Regions from separate parts of the Micromonospora sp. NPDC047620 genome, predicted to be linked through region 1. Evidence: riboswitches for the same ligand, from Rfam matches in the RefSeq annotation. Region 1 holds a riboswitch; each other region holds the start of a gene.
What was found. Region 1 has a riboswitch for cyclic di-AMP ahead of ACGF5C_RS19810 (C39 family peptidase). Riboswitches for the same ligand answer to the same signal wherever they lie in the genome.
Positions count from the first base shown of each region.

Region 1 (9,162 bases):
ACCACCCCGCGGGGCACGCGCGCCCCGCGCGGGCCCGCCGTACGGCGCAGGAAGGGCTCCTTCCGCTACCGCAGGCGTTGACAAGGGTGCCCGTCCTCCGCTCTCCACCACCCGCACCCGTCCCGGCGGCGGGACGTGGCGCCACCGCGCCCCGCCACCCGGGCGCCGCGTGCGCCCCGCTGCCGCACTCGCTCCCCGTGAGGTGCCGACCATGGAGACCGTCGTCTACCAGTTCCTGATCGAGGTGCCGCGGGCCGCCGCCATCTGGTCCGCCCTGCTCCTGCTGGCCCTGACCGTGCTCGCCGTGCTGGTCGCCCGCCCCGAGCGGGTCCGTCCCGCCGATGAGCCGGTCGCCCCGCCCGCGGTCGACCCCGTGGCGGAGGCGGCCGACCTGCGCCGTTACGCCGAGGAGGTGGCCGTCGCGGCGGGCCGGGCCGCCCACGCCGCCCGGCGGTGGCGGGCCGACTGGCTCGCCGCCCAGGAGGAGGCCGACCGGGCCTGGCGGGCGTACGACGAGGCGGAGACCGCCGCCCGCCGCTTCACCGGGGCCGCCGCCCTGCCCGCCCCGCGCACCCCGCGCACGCCCGCCGAGTACGCCGCCCGCGAGCGCTGGCTGCACCACGCGGCGGTGGCGGCCCACTGGCGCGGCGACCTCTCCACCCGCCAACTCCGGGAGGTGTTCGGCCGCCGGGCCGGCTGGGATCCCCGCCGGCACCCGGTCGAGCAGGAGATCGCGCTGGCCCGGGCGGTACGCGACGCGAAGCGGGCCGACCACCGGGCCGCCGCCGAGCGGGAACGGTCGGCGTGGCGGGACGCCGACCTGGCCGCCGAGGCGGCGCGGGCCCTGGCCGGCGAGGCGTACGCCGCAGCGGTCCGGCTCCGGCCGGGCCGGCTCCCGGCGGCCCGGCCCGTGTCCGCCGGGCGTCGGCCCGCGCTCGCCGCGCGCTGGCGGCCCGCGCGGGCGGGCTGAACCGCCGGGCAATTTCGTGACGCCGGTCATAGCGGTGGCGAACCGGTCATCCGGCGCGGCCCGGCCGATTCCCGCCGACGATTCCGCGCCGATGTCCGCCGCTCGTCCGGTTGTCGACGCAAGGTGCGTCGGGAAACGGTCGTCCCATTGAGTCGCGTCAGTGCCGAACTGACCGCAAAAAAAGTCCCGCGATCAAGGTTTAAGCAGGTGGAAGCGGGTTGGCAGGGCGCGGGCCGGCCAGTAGTGTCGGCCCGTCCGGTGCGGTACCCGATCGCAAGAGGCGACGCCGCGCCGACCCGCCTAATCGTGAACAGGCGAGCCGGGGACCCAGTGCAACATCGGGGTGAATCCGTGGGCCACGGCCCGCGGTAGGGCGTTCTTCCCGCCCGAATCCGTCAGCTAACCCGGTCGGCGGCGTCGGAAGGAGTTCCATCCCCGTGCAGCACCCACCCGCCCCCCGGTCGTTCCGGCGCCTCCACGGCGCCGCGGTGCCCGCGCTCGCCCGGCCGCACGCCGCGAGCTGACCCACCGGTCACCGCCCGTCGCCCGGCATCCCGGGCGCATCCCCTGAGTGGTCCACCACCGCCGGACGCCGTCCGCGCGGTCGGTCCCCCCTGCGCGGACCGGCGGCCGCTCACCCCCCGAGCCCGTGGAGGAAACCGTGAAGCACCACCTCAAGCGACAGCTCCGTCGCCTCACGTCCGAGCGTCCGTACCAGGTGGCCGCCGCGTCGGCCGCGGCGCTCGTGCTCGCGTCGGGCACCGGCGCGCTGCTGGCCGGCGCCGACGAGGCACCCGCCGCCGCACAGGCCCCGGTGGCCGTGAGCGAGCTGCGGGACGGCAGCGTCGCCTCGCGTGGCGACGCCCGCGTCGCGACCGCCCCGTCGACCGGCGCCCCGGCCGCGTCCAGCGCCGCTCCGTCGGCCAGCGCCACCAGCGCCGCCCCGAACCCCGACCTGACCCGCAAGCCGGAGCCGCCGAAGCCACCGAAGGCGAAGTCCCTGGACTACGACTACCAGGCCCAGACCACCTTCTACAACTGCGGTCCGGCCGCCGTCCGGCACGCCCTCAGCGCCGCCGGCATCGCGCGCAGCCAGGACGCCCTCGGCGCCCAGCTGGGCACCGACGAGATGGGCACCGACTCGGCCGAGGACACCACCCGGGTGCTGAACGCGACGGTGAAGGGTGACCCGTACCGGACCCGGATGATCCCGGGCGGTGCCGCGACCCCGGCGCAGATGGACCAGCTCCAGGCCGACGTGGTCGCCGCCATCACGGACGGGCGGGGCGTCGTGGTGAACGTCGCCGGCAGCGCCACGGACACCGACGGCGGCTGGCACTCGTTCCCCGGCGGCCACTACATCGCCGTCGTGGGCTACCAGGACGAGGGCCGGCTGGTGAAGATCGCCGACTCGGCGAACCCGGCGACCGCGTCGTACTGGATGTCCACCATCGCCCTGGCGAACTGGGCCGCCACCCGCGGCTACTCCGCCTGAGAAAGACACCCGTCGGGCGTCGACTCCCCACCCCGGGAGTCGGCGCCCGATGTCGTCTCCGGGTCACGGCCCTCGCCGGGGCGTACGGCGGGTGGCACACTGCGGCCTATGGTCGACGAATCGGGTGACCGGGACGGCCGGCGCGTCCTGCTGCTGCTGCACGGCATGGGCGCGACCGGGGACGTGTGGCTGCCCTGGGCGCCGTTGCTGGAGCGCCGGTGGACGGGGCGGTGGCTGGCGCCGGACCTCGCCGGCCACGGCTGGTCGCCGCCGCTGCCGGCGTACTCGTTCGCCGGGCTGGCCGACCGGATCGCCGCGGGGCTCGCGGCGGGGGACCGGCTCGTCGTGCTGGGGCACTCCCTCGGCGGCGTGGTCGGGCTGGCGCTGGCCGCCCGCCGCGCCGGGCTGCCGGTCGACGCCGTGGTCGGGCTCGGCATCAAGGCCGTCTGGTCCCCGGCCGAGCTGGCGAAGGCCGGGGAGCTGGCCGCCCGGCCGGTGACCTGGTTCGCCAGCCGGGACGAGGCGGCCCGCCGGTACCTGCGGGTGGCCGGCCTGACCGGGCTCTTCGCGCCGGACCACCCCGTGGTCGAGGCCGGGCTGCGGCAGGTCGACGGCCGCTGGCGGCTGGCGATGGACCCCGCCGCGTTCGGGGTGGGGGAGCCGGACCTGCCGACCCTGCTGGCGGCGACGGACGTGCCGGTGCTGCTGGCCCGCGGCGAGCACGACCCCATGGTCACCGACGCCCAGCTCAAGGAGCTGGGCGTGCCGGTCGCCACCCTGCCCGGCCTGGGCCACAACGCCCACGTCGAGGCCCCCGAGGCCGTCCTGGAGCTGGTCGACCCGTACCGCTGACCCGCGAGGTGCCGGCCGGTCAGGTGGTGGCGGAGAGGGTCGCCCCGTCCGGCTCGACCGGCAGGCCGGTCCCGCCAACGGCGCGCGGCGTCGGCGGGTTCCAGTCCGCGTCGAGCTGCCGCCGCGCGGCGTCGAGGAACGCCTCGGCGTACGCCTCGGCCGGGAAGTCGCCCAGGTAGCGGCTCCGGGTGGCCCAGCGGGCGGCGGCGAGCGGGTCGGTGTCGAGCAGCGCGGCCAGCACCTCGTCCACGTTGGACATGTCGCGGCGCAGCACGTAACCCGAGCCGGCCAGCGGGAACCGCTCCGCGAACCGGTCGCCCTCGTCGCCCATGTCGGTGACCGCGTACGGCTTGCCGGAGTAGAGGTAGTCGGAGATCACCCCCGACACGTCGGAGACCAGCGCGTCCGAGCGGTTCACGCACTCCGTCAGGGTCAGCTCGCGGGTGGCGGCGGCGCCGAAGACGTGCTGCCGGCCGGTACGGGCCCGGTCCGCGGCCAGCAGCTCCGTGAGCCGGCCCAGCTGCCGCGCCGAGGCCGGGTTCTGCGACGTGTACGGGTGGGCCCGCAGGATCACCGTCGCGCCCCGCGCCAGCAGCCCGCGCAGCAGCGCCTCGGCAACTGGCAGGGAGCAGTAGTTGGCGTCCGCGTGGTGGCCCGTCCAGGTCGGCGTGTAGAGCACCGTGGGGTTCGGCAGGCCGCGTACCGGCTCCGACCGGACCTCGATCGACTCGACCTGCGGCCGGCCGACCACCACGAACTTCTCCGCCGGGATGTCCACGCCCGCGCGGGCGTACCGGTCGACGGCGGCCTGACCGGCGACGAAGATCCGGTCGAAGATGGCGGAGACCGGGTTGGCGCTGGGCGCCTTGTCGCTGTCGCCGTGGTGCAGCTGGACGTGGGTGAGCTGGGTGAAGCGGATGCAGTGGCTGTTCTTCGCGCCGTGGTTGACGTAGAACGCTACCCGCAGGCTCGGCACCAGCGCCTCGTCCATCGCCTTGGTGGTGGGGCAGTAGACCACCGGCGCCGTGGTGGCCGCGGCGACGGTGGGCAGGAACTCCGGCTCCCGCACCATGACCAGGAACGGCCGGCCGATCCGCTCCAGGTAGGGCAGCCACATGGTGACCTGGTATTCCGAGCCGGGCGGGGCGGAGAAGTGGAGCAGGAACTCGGGCTGGTGCCGGCGCAGCGCGCGGGAGACCGCCGACCCGCCGGCCCCCGGCCGGAACCGCCGCCGGGCCAGGTCCAGCCCGACGGCCCCGGCGCCGGCGGCGACCAGCGCGACGGCGCCCAGCGCCACAGCGGCCGGCAGGGTCGCGGCGGCGGCTGCCGCCACCACGGCGAGCAGCCCCAGCAGGGCGTCGCCGAGGCGCGCGGCGACCAGGGGCGTCCAGGTGCGCACCGGCAGGTTCGCGGCGCGCACCTCCAGGCCGCCGGCGTCCCGCAGCGGCCCGACGAGCAGCACCAGCCCCAGCAGGACCAGCGCCGTCGCGGCCAGCGCGGGGTCGAAACCGGCCTCGAGGCGCCGGGCGTACCCGACCAGGACCGCTGCCGCGACCAGCGCGGTCTCGGCGGCGCTGTCGGCGCCCGGGCGGACCCGCCGTTCCCAGGCGGCCGCCGCGAGGGCGGCCACCGCCAGCCCCAGCCCCCAGCCGGTCGCGCCGGTCAGCGCGACGACGAGGAACGCCAGCACCGCCAGGCCGGTGGCCAGGGCGCGGGCGATCAGCTTCCGGACCAGGTCACCACGCATGTCGGCTCCGTTCCCCGCCGTGGCCCGAGACCCGCGTCAGCCGGCGCTGGCCGGGCTGGCGGCCCGCTCGGCCTGCCCCGGCACCGGCTGGGCCGGTACCTCGCCCGGCGCGCGGCGCACGTCGATGACCTGACCGGTCAGGTCCGAGATCAGCACGTCCAGCGAGGCCTGGGCGACGGTCTCGGCGGCGAGCAGGGTGTGCTCCGGCTCCTCGCCGAACGCCTTCGTGCGCATGGGGGTCGCGGTGCGCTCGGGGTTGATGCAGTTGACCCGTACGCCGAACTCGGCCCACTCGTCGGAGAGCGCCTGGGTGAGGTTGACCAGGGCCGCCTTGGTGGAGGAGTAGAGGGCGTACTGGGCGCGGCCCCGGGTGTAGGAGCTGGACGTGTAGAGCAGCAGCTGGCCCTTGGTCTGCTGGAGGTAGGGCAGCGACTGGCGGGCGGCGATGACCGGCCCGACGAAGTTGACCTGGAGCACCCGGTCCATGGTCTCCTCGTCCATCTCGACGAGGGCGCCCTTCTCCAGGATGCCGGCGGTGACCACCACGTGGTCGATCCGGCCGGTGGCCTCGAAGGCGGTCTTCAGCGCCGCCTCGACGTCCGCGGCGCGCTCCACGTGGGTGCCGGTGCTGGAGCGGCTGAACGGGAAGACCTGCGCGCCGTAGCGGCGGGCCAGCTCGGCCAGGTCGTGGCCGATGCCGTAGCTGCCGCCGAAGATGACGATGGTCCGGCCGGTCAGCTCCTCGGTGTAGCTGCGGTGGTCGGTGACCCGGGGGGCCTGCGCGGCGGCGAGCTGGAACAGCTTGTCCGCGAGGTGCACGTCGACCGGGTGGGTGACCTTGATGTTCTCGTCGGAGCCGTCGATGACCTTGATCGGCGTGCCCGGCAGGTAGCGCAGCACGACGCCGCAGTCGTCGGTGGCGGCGAAGTGGGGGTCGCCCTCGGCGATCCGGTACGCCTCGCGGATCGTGCCCGACCGGAACGCCTGCGGGGTCTGGCCGCGGCGCAGCGACGAGCGCACCGGGATGTCGGTGATGCAGTCGTCCTCGTCGACCTGGATGATCGTGTCGGCCGACGGGATGGCCACGTCGACCGCGGAGTACGTCCAGAGCGCGTTCACGCACTCCCGGACGATCCGGCCGCTGACCAGGGGCCGCACCGCGTCGTGGAAGAGGATGTTGCAGTCGCCCTCGCCGACCGCGTCCAGCGCGATGCGGGTGGTGGCGTTACGGGTGTCGCCGCCCTCGATGACCTTGGTGACCTTGCGGAAGCCGGCCTTGTCGACGATCTGCTGGGCGTCGGCGACGTGGCCGGTGGCCATCAGCACGATGATCTCGTCGATCTCGGGGGCGGCCTCGAAGACCGCCAGGGTGTGCTCGATGATCGGCTTGCCGGCGATCTTCAGCAGCTGCTTCGGGATGCCGAGACCCAGCCGGGTCCCGGTGCCGCCGGCCAGCACCACCGCCACCGTCCGCGAGGGCCGCCACGGCGCCGGGGTCTCCGGTGTGGCGTCCGGGCCAGTGGTGTGGTCCTGCGTCATTGCCGAATCCTCACTCTCAGGGGTGCGTGAACAGACGGTTCCGCCCGCGCGGCGACCGGATGAACCTTAACGCGCCGACCACGTCGCCCCAACGGGACGACGCGGTCCGCCGGCATCTCCGTCGATGCCGTCCGGCGCGCTACTTGCCGTTGGCGAACGCCTCGTACGCCCGCAGGACCTCGTCGGTCGGGCCGTCCATGCGCAGGACGCCCGATTCCAGCCAGATCGTCCGCTCACAGGTGTCCCTGATCGAGGAGAGCTGGTGGCTGACGAGGAACACCGTGCCGGCGCTCTCCCGCAGCTCCCGCACCCGCTGCTCGCTGCGCTTGCGGAAGCCCTTGTCGCCGGTGGCGAGCGCCTCGTCGATGAGCAGCACGTCGTGCTTCTTGGCCGCGGCGATGGAGAAGCGCAGCCGGGCCGCCATGCCGGAGGAGTAGGTGCGCATCGGCAGCGAGGCGAAGTCGCCCCGCTGGTTGATCCCGGAGAACTCGATGATCTCCGGGGTCTGCCGCTGCACCTCCGCCGGCGGCATCCCCATGGCCAGGCAGCCCAGCACCACGTTGCGCTCGCCGGAGAGGTCGTTGAGCAGGGCCGCGTTCACGCCGAGCAGCGAGGGCTGTCCCTGGGTGTAGACCGCGCCGCGGTTGACCGGCAGCAGGCCGGCGATCGCCCGCAGCATGGTCGACTTGCCCGAGCCGTTGCTGCCGATCAGCCCGATCGCCTCGCCCCGGTACGCGGTGAAGCTGACCCCCTTGACCGCGTGCACCTCCCGGATGTTCGGCGCCGAGGTGCGGCTGACCATCCGCTTGAGCGCGCCGACCGGGCCGCCGCCCCCGCCGCCGCCCTTGTGCACCCGGTAGATCACGTGCGCGTCGTCGACCACCACGGTCGGCACCCGGTCCTGGACCCGGGGCAGCGTCACCGTCACGTCGTTGGACGACTCGAACTGCTCAACCACGGCCGTACTCCTGTTCGCCCCGCCAGAAGTAGATGAAACCCCCGACGCCCATCACGATCGCCCAGCCCGCCGCGGCCAGCCAGAGCTGGAGCACGGAGGAGCTGAGCAGCGGCGCCTGCTCCAGCAGCGCGACGCGGGCCAGCTCGATGTAGACCAGCGCCGGGTTGAACTCGACCAGCCGGGAGGCCCAGGCGGGCAGCTGCTCCTCGAAGAGCGCCACGCTGTAGAGCACGCCGGAGCCGTACATCCAGGTGCGCAGGACGAAGGGCATGACCTGCTTGAGGTCCGCCAGCTTCGCGCCCATCCGGGCTACCGTCATGGTGAGGCCGGCGTTGAAGACCGTCTGGAGCATGATCGCCGGGACGAGCAGCAGCCAGGCGAAGGTGATCGGCTCGCCGGTCACCAGCACGATGGCGAGGAGCACCACCATCGAGCCGAGGAGCTGCTGGAACTGGGTGACCGTGACGGCCAGCGGCAGGCAGGCCCGGGGGAAGTGCAGCGCCCGGATAAGGCCCAGGTTGCCGGTGATCGACTGGGTGCCGTTCTGCACGGCGGTCTGGGTGAAGTTGAAGATGAACAGACCGGTGCAGAGGTAGGCGATGAAGTTCGGGATGCTGTCCTGCTTCAGCACCACGCCGAAGATCAGGTAGTAGACCGCCGCGTTGGTCAGCGGGGTGAGCACCTGCCACAGCTGCCCGAGCCGGGCGTTGCTGAACGACGCGACGAGCTTCGCGTTGGCGTACGCGGCGATGAAGTGCCGGTAGCGCCAGAGCCGCCGGGCGTACTCGGCCAGGGGCGGCCGCTCGCCGGCGACCCGGAGCCCGTGGCGGGCGGCCAGCTGCGCCTGGGTGAGGCCGGAGTCGGGGTCGGCCAGCGCGGTGTTGGCCATGGGATGGGCGCTCCGATCTTTCGTGACGACGGATGAGGCGCGACGATGGAACCAAGCGGGGAGCGCCGCCTCGCCGCTGCGTGGACAGTAGTCCGAAACACGTCGGGACGCAACCGTACCGTCGTTGCGCTACATTGTTCCTCGTGACAGCCGAGACGAGCTCCAGGTGACGACCGGAAAGAGGCGGGCGCCGGCCGGCGCGGCGGTGCTGCGGGACGACATCACCACGGCGATCCGCCGCGCGCTGATGCAGGAGCTCGCCGCGGTCGGCTACGGCCGGCTCTCCATCGAGGCGGTGGCCCGTCGGGCCGGGGTGAGCAAGACCGCGATCTACCGGCGCTGGAGCTCCAAGCTCGAACTGGTGCTGGAGATCGTCGCCGCGGCGGCCGCCGGCAAGCTGCCGGCGCTGGACACCGGCACCCTGCGCGGCGACCTCCAACTGCTCTTCCAGGTCGTGGCGCACGCGCTGCGGCACCCGCTGGCCTCGCAGATCATCCCCGACCTGCTCGCCGAAGCGGCCCGCAACCCGACCATCGACCAGACCCTCCAGCAGCTGCTGCGGGCGCGGCAGCAGGAGATCGGCGGCCGGCTGATCGGCCGCGCCGTGCAGCGCGGCGAGCTGCCGCCCGACACCGACCCCGACGCGGCCGTCGACCTGATCGTCGGCCCGCTCTACTGGCGGCTGGCGATCGCGCGGACCCCGCTCACCGAC
Region 1 covers NZ_JBIDDG010000015.1:27,427-36,588, forward strand. Annotated here, with positions in the region: gene ACGF5C_RS19805 (hypothetical protein) at 212-970, shown strand; cyclic di-AMP (ydaO/yuaA leader) riboswitch at 1,258-1,399, shown strand; gene ACGF5C_RS19810 (C39 family peptidase) at 1,620-2,465, shown strand; gene ACGF5C_RS19815 (alpha/beta fold hydrolase) at 2,574-3,317, shown strand; gene ACGF5C_RS19820 (CDP-glycerol glycerophosphotransferase family protein) at 3,337-5,064, opposite strand; gene ACGF5C_RS19825 (D-ribitol-5-phosphate cytidylyltransferase) at 5,101-6,603, opposite strand; gene ACGF5C_RS19830 (ABC transporter ATP-binding protein) at 6,743-7,561, opposite strand; gene ACGF5C_RS19835 (ABC transporter permease) at 7,554-8,450, opposite strand; gene ACGF5C_RS19840 (TetR/AcrR family transcriptional regulator) at 8,656-9,162, shown strand, end outside.

Region 2 (6,850 bases), on a different contig from region 1:
GACCGGTACCCCAAGATCGACGCCACCGAGCCGCCGGGCGGCACGAGCCGCTACCGAGAATCACCGTTTCATCGCCAATTGTCGATCGCGAGTCGGCGCCGGCCAGGAAAAAGTTTCATCCCCGCAACATATGGCCGTTCTCAAATCCGTCGATCGGTTGTAACGTCTGCCCAACGTTTTCAGCCACGGCGTGACATACCCCCTGTCGCGCCGGCCAGAAAGAGGTGGGCCCATGGGACTCCGTCCCAACCTGCTGACCCGGCGTACGGCCGGCGTCGCGTCGACGACCCTCGCGCTGCTGCTCAGCACCGCCGCCGTGGGCGTCGTACCGGCCGCGTCGGCCTTCTCCGCCGCCCCGAGCGAGGTCTGCGTCGAGCCGGCCGACGTCCACTCGGACTCCCGCGTCAAGGCGGGCGGCGCGGCCAAGCACGAGCCGAACGAGCTGACCCTGGCGGAGACCCGCGAGCGCGAGGCCGACCTGGCCGCCGCCCTGCGCGAGCGCGCCCGGTTCCGCACCGGCGCCGGCGCCTCCATCACGGCCACCGTCACCGTCCCCGTCGTGGTGCACGTGATCCAGCGGGACGGCACCCGGGCCGGCGGCAACATCCCGGACTCGATGATCACCTCGCAGATCAACGTGCTGAACCAGTCCTACAGCGGGGCGACCGGCGGCGCGGCCACCGCGTTCAGCTTCCAGCTGCAGAAGATCAACCGGGTGACGAACCCCTCGTGGTACCCGATCGTGCAGGGCTCCTCGGCGGAGCGGTCGATGAAGACCTCGCTGCGCGAGGGCGGCAAGAACACCCTCAACGTCTACCTGGGCGAGCTGAGCGACAACCTGCTGGGCTGGGCGACCTTCCCGACCCGGAAGCTGAGCAGCATGGACGGCGTCGTCGTGCTGAGCGAGTCGCTGCCGGGCGGCACGGCCACCAATTACAACCAGGGCGACACCGGCACCCACGAGGTCGGCCACTGGCTGAACCTCTACCACACCTTCCAGGGCGGCTGCTCCGGCTCGGGTGACAGCGTCAGCGACACCGCGCCCGAGGCATCCCCGGCGTTCCAGTGCCCGACCGGCCGGGACACCTGCACCGCCCCGGGCCTCGACCCGATCACCAACTTCATGGACTACACCTACGACTCCTGCATGCACCAGTTCACCGCCGGGCAGGCCAGCCGCATGCTGACCGCCTGGAACGCGTACCGCGCGGCGTAGTTCCCCCGCACGACCGGTGCCGGCCCCGCTCGACGGGGCCGGCACCGTCGTTTTCGGGGTGGGGTGGGGGGCGGTGCGGTGCCCCGGACGGGGACGGCCCGGGGCGCCGCACCGCGTCTCAGGCGGCCGGGCGGGCGGCGAGGTTGCCGCCGCTCCCCGACCGCGTCTCGGGCACCGCGGCGGTCGCGCCGGGGTCGAGCCAGACCTGGACGGCGGGCCGGCCGTGCCCCTCGCCGGCGCCGCCTGCGACGCCCGGCTCCCGACGGGCGAGCATCGCCACGTCGACGGTGAACTCGAACAGCCGCCAGTCCACCTGCGGCGCGGCCCGGTGGCTGCGGGCCAGCCGGGCGACCCGGGCCGGGTCGGTGACCGGCCGGGCGTGGCCGGCGACGTAGGCCTCGTCGTCACTCTCCTCCGGCGGGAAGGAGTGCAGGGCGTAGCGGCCGTCGCGTTCCAGGTCGCGCCGCTTCGGCGAGTCGACCACGAAGCAGAAGAGCCCCTCGTCGGTGATCACCGGAGAGACGGGATGGACCCGGGGCCCGCCATCGGCGCGGACGGTGGCCAGGTAGCCGAAGCCCGGCCCGTACTGCTGCATGAGGGTGCGGATCCCGTCGGCGAGGCGGGGCTCGTCGGCGGCGAATTCGGACCAGGAAGCCATGCCGACATTCTATCGAACACGTGTACGAACAGGTAGTCCGACACGCAGGTCACGCACATCGCTCGCTAAGGTGGTGCGATGCTGCTCTCCGACCGCGATCTGGTCTCCGAGATCAAGACGGGCACGCTCGCGCTGGAGCCGTTCGAGCCCACGCTGGTGCAACCGTCCAGCATCGACGTACGCCTGGACAAGCTCTTCCGGGTCTTCAACAACCATCTCTACACCCACATCGACCCGGCGATGCAGCAGGACGACCTGACGTCGATGGTCGAGGTGCCCGAGGGCGAGCCGTTCGTGCTGCACCCGGGCGAGTTCGTGCTCGCCTCGACGCTGGAGGTGATCTCCCTCGGCGACCAGCTCGCCGGGCGGCTGGAGGGCAAGTCGAGCCTGGGACGGCTCGGCCTGCTCACCCACTCCACCGCGGGTTTCATCGACCCGGGCTTCTCCGGCCACGTGACGCTGGAGCTGTCCAACGTGGCCAACCTGCCCATCACCCTCTGGCCGGGCATGAAAATCGGTCAGCTCTGCATCTTCCGGCTCTCGTCGCCGGCCGAGCACCCGTACGGCTCGGCCGTCTACGGCTCGCGCTACCAGGGGCAGCGGGGACCGACCCCGAGCCGCTCCTGGCAGCACTGGCGCACCTGGCCGACCCGCTGACCCGACGGTCGCCTGTTAGGAAGGGGCCCTTCCTCTACCGAATGCGCTAGGAAGGGCCCCTTCCTTACACCTCAGCCCGGGCGGCCGTAACTGTGGATCGGGCCGTCGTCGACCTTCTTCATCTTGACCGGCACCCCGGCTCGGGAGGCGTGCACCACCCAGCCCCCGCCGACGTACATGCCGACGTGGTGCAGGTCGCTGTAGTAGAAGACCAAGTCTCCCGGGCGCAGCTCGCCCCGGGTGACGGTCGCGGTGACCCGGCGCTGCTGCGCGGCGTTGTGCGGCAGCGAGACCCCGGCCTTCGCCCAGGCGGCGAGCATCAGGCCCGAGCAGTCGTACGCGTTCGGGCCCTCGGCGCCCCAGACGTAGGGCTTGCCGATCTGGGCGCAGGCGAACTTGACCGCGGTGCCGGCCCCGCCACCCGGGTAGCTGGCCGGGCAGGGGGCGGGGCGCAGCGAACCGCCGCCGCCGCTGCCGTAGATCCGCAGCCGCAGCTTCTGCAACCGGTCGATCTCGGCGTTGATCTGCTTCTTCTTCGCGGCGAGCTGGGCCTCCGTCCGGCCGAGTTGGACGACCATCTCGTCGAGCGGGGCCTTCTTCTCGGCCAGCCGGTCGCGCAGCTCGGCGACCTGCCGCACGTCCTGCTGCTGGTGCTGGGCGAACCGGTCGAGCAGTTCGAGCTGGCCGACCATCTGGTCGGGCGAGCGGCTGCCCAGCAGGGCGTTGACGGCGGATACGTTCTCGCCCTTGTAGGCGCGGACGGCCAGCGCGCTGACCTCCTCCATCGCCTGCTCGACCTGCCGTTCCAAGGGCTTGATCTGCTTGGCGAGGGCGTCTGCCTGCCTGCGCTTGGCGGCCAGGTCCTGGCGGGTGGCGTTGTGCCGTTCGATGATCGGTTCGAGCTTGTTCCAGTCCTCGTCGATCTGGCGCTCGATCTCGGCGACCGTCGGTTCGGCGTGGGCCGCCGTGGCGCCGCCGGTCAGGACGACGGCGAACGCGGCCAGGGCGGCGAGGGCGGTGGTGCAGCGGTACCAGCGTGGGCGCGGCGCAGCCGTCGTCGGGCCGGCGGGTGCCGACCGTGCCGACGGTGGCCGCGGGGCATGGTGTGCCACCGGGCTCCGTACTCCTTCTTCCCGTACCGCCTACCGGGTTAGCTGACGGGTTCGGGCGGGAAGGGGACGCCCTACCGCAGGTGCTGCGGATTCACCCCGGGGTACCTGGGTCCCCGGCTCGCTCGGGAGCGACTCGGCGGTGTCGGACCGTTACCGCCCCGGATGGGCGGACTGTCGCCGGCCGACGAATGACCAGAGTAGAGACGGTCGTTATCGATCCGCAACCCATCGCGCCGTGACACACCGTATTCATGCGGGCGGTGGGAGCGCGCAACTCCGGGGGACGAAATTTTTCTTCTTCGGTAAGTGACGCATGGAAAGGTATTGACCGGAGGTGGCGCCCGGGGCGAAGGTGGCCCCACATTCGCCCGTCCGACCTGGGGGTCTGATGCACCTGTCAGCGACATCGAGGAGCAGACGCGTCCTGCTGGCCGCCGCCGTGGCGGCCGCCCTGGCGGCGACGCCGCTCACCGCCGCCGGAACCGCCGCCGCCGCGACGACGACCGACCGACAGCAGCAGTACGCCGCCGCGGCTGCGGAGTACGGCGTGCCGGAAAGCGTCCTGCTCGGAGTCTCCTACCTGCAGTCCCGCTGGGACACCAACGCCGGAACGCCGAGCACCAGCGGCGGCTTCGGACCGATGCACCTCACCGACGCGGAGTACGTCGCCGCGCTGCCCGGGGGCACCCACCACGACGAGGGCACCGAGGACCCGCGGGGCGACGACTCCCGCCCGTCCCTGGCCGAGGCGCACGAGCCGCCGGCTGCCCAGCCTCCCGCCGAAGCCTCGCTGCGGACGCTCGACGCCGCCGCCGGGCTGACCGGCGCCAGCGAGGAGGCGCTGCGCACGGACGTCACGGCCAACATCCGGGGCGGCGCGGCGCTGCTGGCCGCGTACCAGAAGGAGATCGGCGCCCCGGTCGGCGCCGACACGGACCCGGCGGCCTGGTACGGCGCGGTGGCCCGCTACTCGGGCGCGGACAGCGCCGACGCCGCGGCGGCCTTCGCCAACGAGGTGTACGCCACCATCGCCGCCGGCGACAGCCGGCTGACCGACGACGGGCAGCAGGTCACCCTCGCCGCCCGCGCGGTGCAGCCGGAACGCTCCTGGCTGGACCGGCTGGGCCTGCGCAAGGTCGCCCGGCCCGACGGGCTGGAGTGCCCCGACACGATCTCCTGCGAGTGGATCCCGGCGCCCTACGCGCAGTACGGCCCGACCGTGGGGGACTACGGCAACCACGACCTCGCCGACCGGCCGGCCCAGCAGAAGATCGAGTACATCGTCATCCACGACACCGAGGGCTACTTCGGGCCCAGCGTCAACCTGGTCAAGGACCCGAGGCGGGTGGGCTGGCACTACACCCTGCGCTCGGTGGACGGCCACATCGCCCAGCACATCAAGACCAAGAACGTCGGCTGGCACGCCGGCAACTGGTACGTGAACGCCAAGTCCATCGGCCTGGAGCACGAGGGCTTCGCGGGGCACGGCACCTGGTACACCGAGGCGATGTACCGCACCTCCGCCAAGCTGGTCCGCCACCTGGCGCTGCGGTACAACATCCCGCTGGACCGGCAGCACATCATCGGTCACGACAACGTCCCCGGCACCGTCGCCTCGACCGTGCGCGGCATGCACTGGGACCCGGGCCCGTACTGGGACTGGTCGCACTACTTCGACCTGCTCAAGGCGCCGTTCACGTCGACCGCCACGCCGCACACGGGGCTGGTCACCATCGACCCGGACTTCGCCACCAACCAGCCGCAGTTCACCGGCTGCAACCGGCAGCCGCCCGGCGTGCCGAACCCGCCCCCGCCGGCGGCTCCCTGCCCGCTGCGCGGCTCGTCCGCGGTGATCCTGCACAGCGCGCCGAGCCACGACGCGCCGCTGGTCAACGACATCGCGCTGCGACCCGACGGCACCCCGAACACCATGTACATCTCCGACCACGGCGCCCGGGCCTCCGCCGGACAGACGTACGCCCTGGCCGAGGTGCAGGGGGACTGGACCGCGATCTGGTACCTCGGCCAGAAGGCGTGGTTCCACAACCCCGCCTCGAAGCCGACCGCGAAGTGGTCCGTGGGCTTCGTGGTGACCCCGAAGGACGGCAAGGCCACCATCCCGGTGTACGGCCGGGCGTACCCGGAGCAGGCCGCCTACCCGGCCGGCGTGCCCTACCAGCCGATCTCCCCGCTCCAGTACACCCTCTCGGCCGGCCAGCGGTACGCCGTCGGCACGGTGCTCCCCGGCGAGTACTACCGGGCCGTCACGTTCGACGGGTCGTCGCCGGGTGACTGGACGGTGGTCCGCGGCGAGAACAGGTACGTGCAGATCCAGTTCGGCCACCGGGTCATGTACGTCAACCTGGACGACGTGAACGTGCTGCCGTCCGCGCTGGGCGCGCCCAACTGACCCACCGCTCGCCGGGCTGGCGCAGCCCGACTCCGAGCACGACGAGGGCCCCCGGTCGAGTCGACCGGGGGCCCTTCCGTGGGTGGTGCGGGATCAGCCGGGCCTGCGGAACCCGGCCACCGGCATCGTGTTGATGCTGGAGACGTTGACCGGCTTGCCGGCCCGGGGCGCGTGCACCATCTTCTCGTTACCGAGGTAGAGGCCGACGTGACTCAGGTCTGCCTTGAAAAAGATCAGGTCACCGGGGCGTGCCTCGGAGCGCGGGATGGCCTTGCCCTCGTTCCACTGCGCGCCGGTGAAGTGCGTCAGGTGGATCCCCGCCGCCTTGTAGGCGTACTGGGTCAGGCCCGAGCAGTCGAACGAGTTGGGGCCGGTGGCACCCCATACGTACGGGTCGCCGACCTGGGCGCACGCGGTCCTGATCGCGATCCGGGCCGCGTTGCTGACCACGCCGTTGATGGTCGGGCAGTTCTCGGTCTTGACGGTGGTCACCGGCAGTGACGCCTCGAGCTTCTTGATCTCGGCGTCGATCTCCTTCTTCTTCGCCGCCAGGTCGTTCTGCTGTTTCGTCTGCGTGGCGATCAGCGCGTCGAGCTTCTGCTTCTCCGCGTCGAACTTGTCGCGGACCTTGGTGACGCCCTCGAGCTGCTTGCGCTCCTGGGCGGCCAGCCGGTCCAGGAGAGTCAGCTGCTCGGTGAGCGTGTCCGGCTTGGCGCTGACCAGCAGCGCGCCGATCTCCTGCGACGGGCCGGAGATGTAGTAACGGGCGGCGAGGTCACCGACCCGGTCCATCGCCA
Region 2 covers NZ_JBIDDG010000009.1:74,030-80,879, forward strand. Annotated here, with positions in the region: gene ACGF5C_RS12975 (zinc metalloprotease) at 233-1,216, shown strand; gene ACGF5C_RS12980 (pyridoxamine 5'-phosphate oxidase family protein) at 1,335-1,874, opposite strand; gene dcd (dCTP deaminase) at 1,953-2,531, shown strand; gene ACGF5C_RS12990 (NlpC/P60 family protein) at 2,603-3,643, opposite strand; cyclic di-AMP (ydaO/yuaA leader) riboswitch at 3,656-3,792, opposite strand; gene ACGF5C_RS12995 (N-acetylmuramoyl-L-alanine amidase) at 4,032-6,053, shown strand; gene ACGF5C_RS13000 (NlpC/P60 family protein) at 6,147-6,850, opposite strand, start outside.
Region 2: another riboswitch for cyclic di-AMP. It lies ahead of ACGF5C_RS12990 (NlpC/P60 family protein); the one in region 1 lies ahead of ACGF5C_RS19810 (C39 family peptidase).

Region 3 (6,850 bases), on a different contig from region 1:
GTCACGTCGACGCCGAGGGTCAGCGCCTCGCCCCCGGTGGGGGTGAAGTCCGCGAACGCCCGCCAGACGCCGGGCCCGCCCAGCGGCGAGTCGACCCGCCAGGTGCCGTCCGCCGCCATCTCGGGGTGCACGTGCCGGAAGCCGGACAGGTCGCGGCGGGCCACGATCAGGTGCATGCGCTTGTCGTGCGCCACGTCGTACGCGGTGACCGGCCGGCCGTCCGGGCCGGTGACCTGGAAGGCGAACTGCCCGGCCGGGGCGTCGACCGGTCGGAGGGTGTAGCCGCGGTCGGAGACGAGCAGTCCACCGGGCAGGTGGGCCGCCGCGCCGCCCTCGTCGCCCCCGTGTCCGGCCCCGCCGGTGTCCCCGTGGCCGTCCGCGGCGTCGTGGCCGGTCTCGGCGGCCGGGGCAACGGGGCCAGCCACCTGGCCGACCCCGTACGCCGCGCCGAAGACCGCCGCGAGACCGAGGACGAAACCGCTCAGTTTCGTCGCCGTGTTCATGGTGTGCCTCGGTTTCCCCGTGCCCGCCGTCAGGCGCCGACGAGGTCGTAGCCGGCCTCGTCGACGGCGGCGCGCACGGTGTCGGTGTTCAGTGGGCTCTCGCTGGTGACGGTGACCCGCCCGGTGGCGAGGTCGACCTGGACGTCGCTGACGCCCGGGATGGCGCCGACCTCGGCGCTGACCGAGCTGACGCAGTGCCCGCAGGTCATGCCCTGCACCTGGTACGTCGTGGTGACCATCGAACTCTCCTCTCGACGCCTCCAGCATATACCCCCCAGGGGTAATGGGGAGGCGGATGAACGCCTGCTCCGCTACCGATACCCGGTGGGGGTATCGACATGGAGGACCCTACCATACCCCCGAGGGGTACGCTATCCTGGATCGCATGACCACACCGACGCCCGCCCCGACCAGGGGCTACACCGCCAGCAAGGACCAGTTGCTCGCGCGGCTGCGCCGCGTCGAGGGGCAGGTCCGCGGCATCGAGAAGATGGTCGACGACGACCGCTACTGCATCGACGTGCTCACGCAGATCTCCGCGATCCAGGCCGCCCTGGACAAGGTCGCCCTCGGCCTGCTCGACGGACACGCCCGGCACTGCATGCACGAAGGGGCGGCGGAGGGCCGGGCCGACGAGATGGCCACCGAGATGATGGCCGCCGTCGGCCGCCTCATGAAGCGCGGCTGACCCGGCCGGCGGCGCCCCGGCGCCCCAGGGTGCGAGCGCCGGGGCGGCCCGGGTCAGAGCCGGCCGAGGATCTTCTCCATCGTGTCGATCTCGGCCTGCTGGGTGGTGACGATCTGCTGGGCCAGGGCCTTGGCCTCCGCGTTCACGCCCCGGGCCAGCTCGTCCCGGGCCATGGTGACGGCGCCCTCGTGGTGAGCGATCATCATGGTCAGGAACTGCCGGTCGAACTCCCGCCCGGAGGCCGCCGCCAGCTTCTTCATGTCGGCGTCGGACATCATGCCGGGCATGCCGTGGTCCATGTGCGGCGTCTCGGCGCCGGGCGACGGCACCGGCCGCCCCCAGGCCGACAACCAGCCGCTCATGGTGGCGATCTCGGGCGCCTGGGCGGCCTTGATCTCCCCGGCGAGCCGCTTGACCTCCGGGTCCGCCGCCCGCGTGGCGGCCAGCTCCGCCATCTCCACCGCCTGCCGGTGGTGCGGAATCATCATCTGGGCGAACATCGCGTCGGCGTCGCCGAAGGCGGCCGCGCCGGACGCGGTGGCCGCCGGCCCGCTGGTGGCGGGCGTGCCGTGCCCGGCGCCCGGGGACGAATGCCCGTCGCCGCCGCAGGCGGTCAGGACGAGGGCGGCGGTGACGGTGGCGCCGGCCAGGGCGGCACGGCGCGCGATGGTACGAGTGGTCACTTCTGGGCCTTTCGGTATCGGAACGTACGCAGCAGGACGGGGACGCGGACCGGCTGACCGGGCCGCGCCGGGGCGTCCTATCTGCGCAGCACCGAGACCGTGGCGAGCCGCAGGCCGACCGGCCGGGACGGCGGGGCACGGGGCGACCGGGCCGGCCCGCCCGACCCCTGGCCCGCCGGGCCGCCGGCGGGTACGCCGGCCAGCAGCAGCACGGCGAGCAGCAGCGGAGCGGCGAGCGCGCCCAGCACCGCCAGGCACACGCCCCACCAGGGCAGCTCGCCGCCCGACCCGCCGGACGGGAGGAACCGCTCGTGCGGGCAGTCGCCCGGGCAGCCCACCACGCCGGACAGCGCCGCCGGGACGACGTACGCGATGGCGGGGTCCTGACCGACCGGCGCGGCGGTGTCGTGACGGGGCAGCAGGGCGGTGACCTGACCGACCGGCGCGGCGGTGTCGTGACGGGGCAGCACCTGCGGCGCGCCGTCGTGCGCACCGGCCGCGGCGACGGGGTGCGCGGAAACCTCGGCGGGATGGCCCACGGCGTGCGAGCCGTGGCCGAGGGTGTGCATCGCGGCCAGGCCGAACAGCGTGCCGACGAGCAGCAGCAGCCGGGCCCATCGCCCCGCCGTCACTGTCGCCGCCACCCGCACACCGACCACGGTAGTCCCTGGGGCCGGCGCGTCCGGGGGCGACCGGCGCACCCGGCGGCGAATCCGCCCGGGACGAGACCACGGTGCCGGCCGCCACGGGACGGTCGACCGGGCGGTCCCCGGCAGTGACATGGTGGTGACCAGCGGTTGCCGGACCGGACGGCCCGCAGCCGACACCAGCCCTCACAACCTGCGGCCGGATGTCGGGATGGCTACCATTCGGCCGGTGGCCCTCCGCACTCCGCGCCGCCCGCGCCGCCGCCCCGACCGGGCGGCGGTATCGAGCGCCCGCGACCGGCCGGGCCGGGCCGTCGCGGTGCGCGACCGGCCCGCCACCCCAGGGCGATCCGCCGCGGCGGTCACCCGGGCACGCCGAACCGACCGGCCTGCCGGCACGTACCCCGCCCTGGATTCGTTGGGAGACACTCGATGGGCGCCGACCACACCCGTCCTGCACCGTCCGCCCCGCCGAGGGTACGACGGATCCTCGTCGCGACGGTGGTGCCCCTGTTCGTCGCCACCCTGATCGCGGCCCTGCTGCTCTGGCCGTGGGACGCCCCGGACGCCGCACCCGGCACCGATCCGCCCCGCCACCACGGCACGGTGACCCGGGTGGTGACCGAACCGTGCCCGCCCACCCCGGAGGCGCCGGAGGGCGCCCCGGACGCCGCGGAGGGCCCCTGCGGCACCGTGACCGTACGCGTCGACGACGGCCCCGACGCCGGCCAGCAGGTGGAGACGCCCGTACCGGCAGGGCCGGGGGCGCCGACGGTCGCGGTCGGCGACGAGATCATCCTGGTCCAGCTCACCGATCCCGCCGACCCCTCGACGAGCGCCTACAACATCGCCGAGCACCAGCGCGGCAAGCCGCTGCTCTGGCTGGTGGTGCTGTTCGCCGCCGCGATCGTCGCGTTCGGGCGGTGGCGGGGGCTCGCGGCGCTGGCCGGCCTGGCGGCGAGCTTCGCCATCCTGCTGACCTTCGTGCTGCCCGGCATCAGCGCCGGCAGCCCACCGCTGCTGGTCGCGGTCGTCGGCGCGGCACTGATCATGTTCGTGGTGCTCTACCTGACGCACGGGGTGACCGCGCAGACCTCGGTCGCCGTGCTCGGCACGCTGGGCAGCCTGGTGCTGACGGGCGTGCTCGGCACGATCGCCACCGCGGCGACCCACCTGACCGGGTTCGGCAGCGAGGACGCCACCACGTTGTCGATGTTCCAGGCCGACGTCGACCTGCACGGCCTGCTGCTGGCCGGGATCATCATCGGCTCGCTCGGCGTGCTCGACGACGTCACCGTGACGCAGGCCGCGACGGTCACCGAGCTGGCGCACGCCAACCCGGGGCTGTCCCGGATGCAGCTGTACCGGGCGGCCACCCGGGTCGGCCGCGCGCACATCGCCTCGACGGTGAACACCATCGTGCTGGCGTACGCCGGGGCCTCGCTGCCGGTGCTGCTCCTGCTGACCGCCGACTCCCGGGCGGTGAGCCAGATCCTGACCAGCGAGTTCCTGGCCCAGGAGATCGTCCGCAGCGCGGTCGCCACCCTGGGCCTGATCGCCGCCGTGCCGCTGACCACCGGGCTCGCGGCCGTGGTGACCACGGCCGGCCGGCGCGGCGGCGAGCCAGCCGACCGCGGCGCACCCCCGACCCCGCCGACCCCCCGGCCGGCGGCCGACCGATCCGAGGCGCTGGAGGCCCTCAGCGGGCCGCGCGCCGGAAACACCCCCTCCGCCGCCCCCGCCGGGTGGTCCGACCGAAACGGGAGCACGGACACCGCATGGTGAAACTCCTCAGCGTGACCGATCAGGGCGTCCCGCCTGATAAACGCGTCACTGGTCACCCTCCGCCGTTACGAAATAACGCATTTAGTCGGCATAGGGACGTAGATCCCCGGGAGGGCTCTCGGGTAACCTCGCTGCCGGTCACCGCCGAAGGCGCGCAGCGGCGCCTGCGGTGCCGCCGCCCAATCGCCGCCAGGCGAGCCGGGGACCCAGGTACATGGGGTGAATCCGCGACAGCGGTAGGGGCCACTTCCGCCCCGAACCCGTCAGCTAACCCGGTCGGCGGTCGACGGAAGGGAAAACTGTGACGGCACCCCTACGCCGCTGGTTGACACCTGTGGTGGCCGTGATCGCCGCCCTGGCCGTCTTCGCCGGGCCCCTCCCGGCGGCGGCCGCACCCACCCCACCGGCCCAACCCTCCGGCCACGGGGACGACGAGCCCAAGCTGCTCAACGACCTGATCGAGACGCGGAACCGCAGCTACGTCCAAGCCAAGGCGAAGCTCGCGAAGTCGAAGAAGCGCCAACTGGAACTGGCCCTGGAGGTCGACCGGGCGCAGGCCGACCTGGCCGCGCTGGCCCCACAGGTGAGCCAGATCGCCGCCCAGTCCTACCGGACCGGGCGGATCGGCGCGGTGTCGATGCTGCTGGACACCACCAGCCCCGACTCGTTCGTCAAGCGCGCCGCCGCCCTCGACGAGCTGAACCTGGTCAACTCCAAGAAGCTCGCCGAGGTGAACGCGGTCAAGAACCGCGCCGAGCAGGCCAAGCTGGCGCTCGACGCCGAGGTTCGCGAGCAGACGAAGCTGACCAACGAGATGGCCCGCGGCAAGCGCGAGGCGGAGAAGGCGCTCGCCCTGGTCGGCGGCAGGGGGCTGACTGGCGGCAAGGTGGTCGCCACCTCGCCGGTGGCCCGGATGGCACCGGGTCGTACCGCCGACGGCGACTGGAAGCCCCTGTCCTGCACCGAGAACGACCCCACCACCTCCGGCTGTATCACCGCGCGCACCCTGCACATGTACAAGGAGGTCAAACGGGCCGGCTTCAACCGCTTCGTCGGCTGTTACCGCTCCGGCGGGCCGTACGAACATCCGAAGGGCCGGGCCTGCGACTGGTCGCTGCAGAGGAGCGGCTTCTCCCCCTGGCACAACGACGACACCTACATGTACGGCAACAACCTGACCGCTTTCCTGGTCCGCAACGCCGACCGGCTCGGCATCTACTACGTGATCTGGAACCGGCAGATCTGGTTCCCGGCGACCGGCTGGAAGTCCTACAGCGGCCCGTCGAACCATACGGACCACGTGCACGTGTCGTTGCTCTGACGGCAGCCAACGACAGGGCCGCCTCGCGTCTGCGGGGCGGCCCTGTCGGCGTCTGTCGCCGTGTCGGCGTCCGTGGCCCTGCCGCGTCCATGGCCTGTGGTTGCCCGCGGCCCTGCCGGCGTCTGTGGCCTGTGGTTGCCCGCGGCCCTGCCGGCGTCTGTGGCTCTCGCCGCCGGGGCGTAGGGCGTCCGGGCCGGGCGAGCGCGGGAACCGGTCAGGCGAGGGCGGCGCTGGCGGCCGGCTGTGCCCCGTCGACCGCGCCCGGCCCGGTGGGCGCGGCGGCGATCTCCCGCGCCTCGCCGGTTGGCACGGCGGTGACCGCCCGCGCCTCGCCGGCGGCCAGCCGGTACGACATGCCCACGACGCCGCAGCGCCCGGCGGCCACCTCGGCGGCGAGCACGGCCGACCTGTCCAGCATCGCCTCGACCGTCTGCGCGATGTGGATGTCGACGATCCGGTCGATGTCGTCCACGCCCTCGGCGGCGGCGCGGCGCAGACTGGGCACCACGGCGTCCACCACGGCGCGCAGGTGCCCGGCCGGGGGCGTGCCGGTGGCGTCCGCCGTACGGGCCGCCTGGACGGCCCCGCAGGAGTCGTGCCCGAGGACCACCACCAGCGGCGTGCGCAGGACCGTCACGGCGTACTCGACGCTGCCCAGCACCTCGGGGCCGACCGTGTGCCCGGCGGTGCGCACCACGAAAAGGTCGCCGAGGCCGCGGTCGAAGATGATCTCCGCGGCGAGCCGGGAGTCGGAGCAGCCGACGATCACCGCGAACGGGTGCTGCCCGTCCGCGACCGCGGCACGGTGCCCGGCGTCCTGGTTGGGGTGGCGTGGGGTGCCGGTGACGAACCGGCGGTTGCCGGCCTGCAACTCGGCGAACGCCTGCTCCGGATCGCCCGGAGTGGGGAGCGCGTCCCGCACGGCGGTCGAGCCTCCCGGTGCCGGCTCCGACGACTTCCGCTCCGGGCCCGGCTGCGCGCCGGGGGATCCGGGACGACTCATCTCCCTCACCTCGTCCCTCACGTGAACGACCTGGTCATCCCGGCCGACGCTGGACGCGGGCAGCCCCACGGTCACACGCACCCGAAGATACGTCAAGGGATGCGTGATATGCATTTCATATGTTCGCGCCCGGCTGCGGACGCCGGGCGGGCCTCCCGCGCGAGGGCGCGGCGGAAAACCCGAAAGGCGCGCCATACGATGACGACATGGCGACGACAGG
Region 3 covers NZ_JBIDDG010000005.1:43,026-49,875, forward strand. Annotated here, with positions in the region: gene ACGF5C_RS07315 (hypothetical protein) at 1-503, opposite strand, end outside; gene ACGF5C_RS07320 (heavy-metal-associated domain-containing protein) at 533-742, opposite strand; gene ACGF5C_RS07325 (metal-sensitive transcriptional regulator) at 889-1,191, shown strand; gene ACGF5C_RS07330 (DUF305 domain-containing protein) at 1,245-1,874, opposite strand; gene ACGF5C_RS07335 (hypothetical protein) at 1,952-2,518, opposite strand; gene ACGF5C_RS07340 (YibE/F family protein) at 2,954-4,306, shown strand; cyclic di-AMP (ydaO/yuaA leader) riboswitch at 4,473-4,604, shown strand; gene ACGF5C_RS07345 (coiled-coil domain-containing protein) at 4,608-5,627, shown strand; gene ACGF5C_RS07350 (carbonic anhydrase) at 5,842-6,630, opposite strand; gene ACGF5C_RS07355 (helix-turn-helix transcriptional regulator) at 6,837-6,850, shown strand, end outside.
Region 3: another riboswitch for cyclic di-AMP. It lies ahead of ACGF5C_RS07345 (coiled-coil domain-containing protein); the one in region 1 lies ahead of ACGF5C_RS19810 (C39 family peptidase).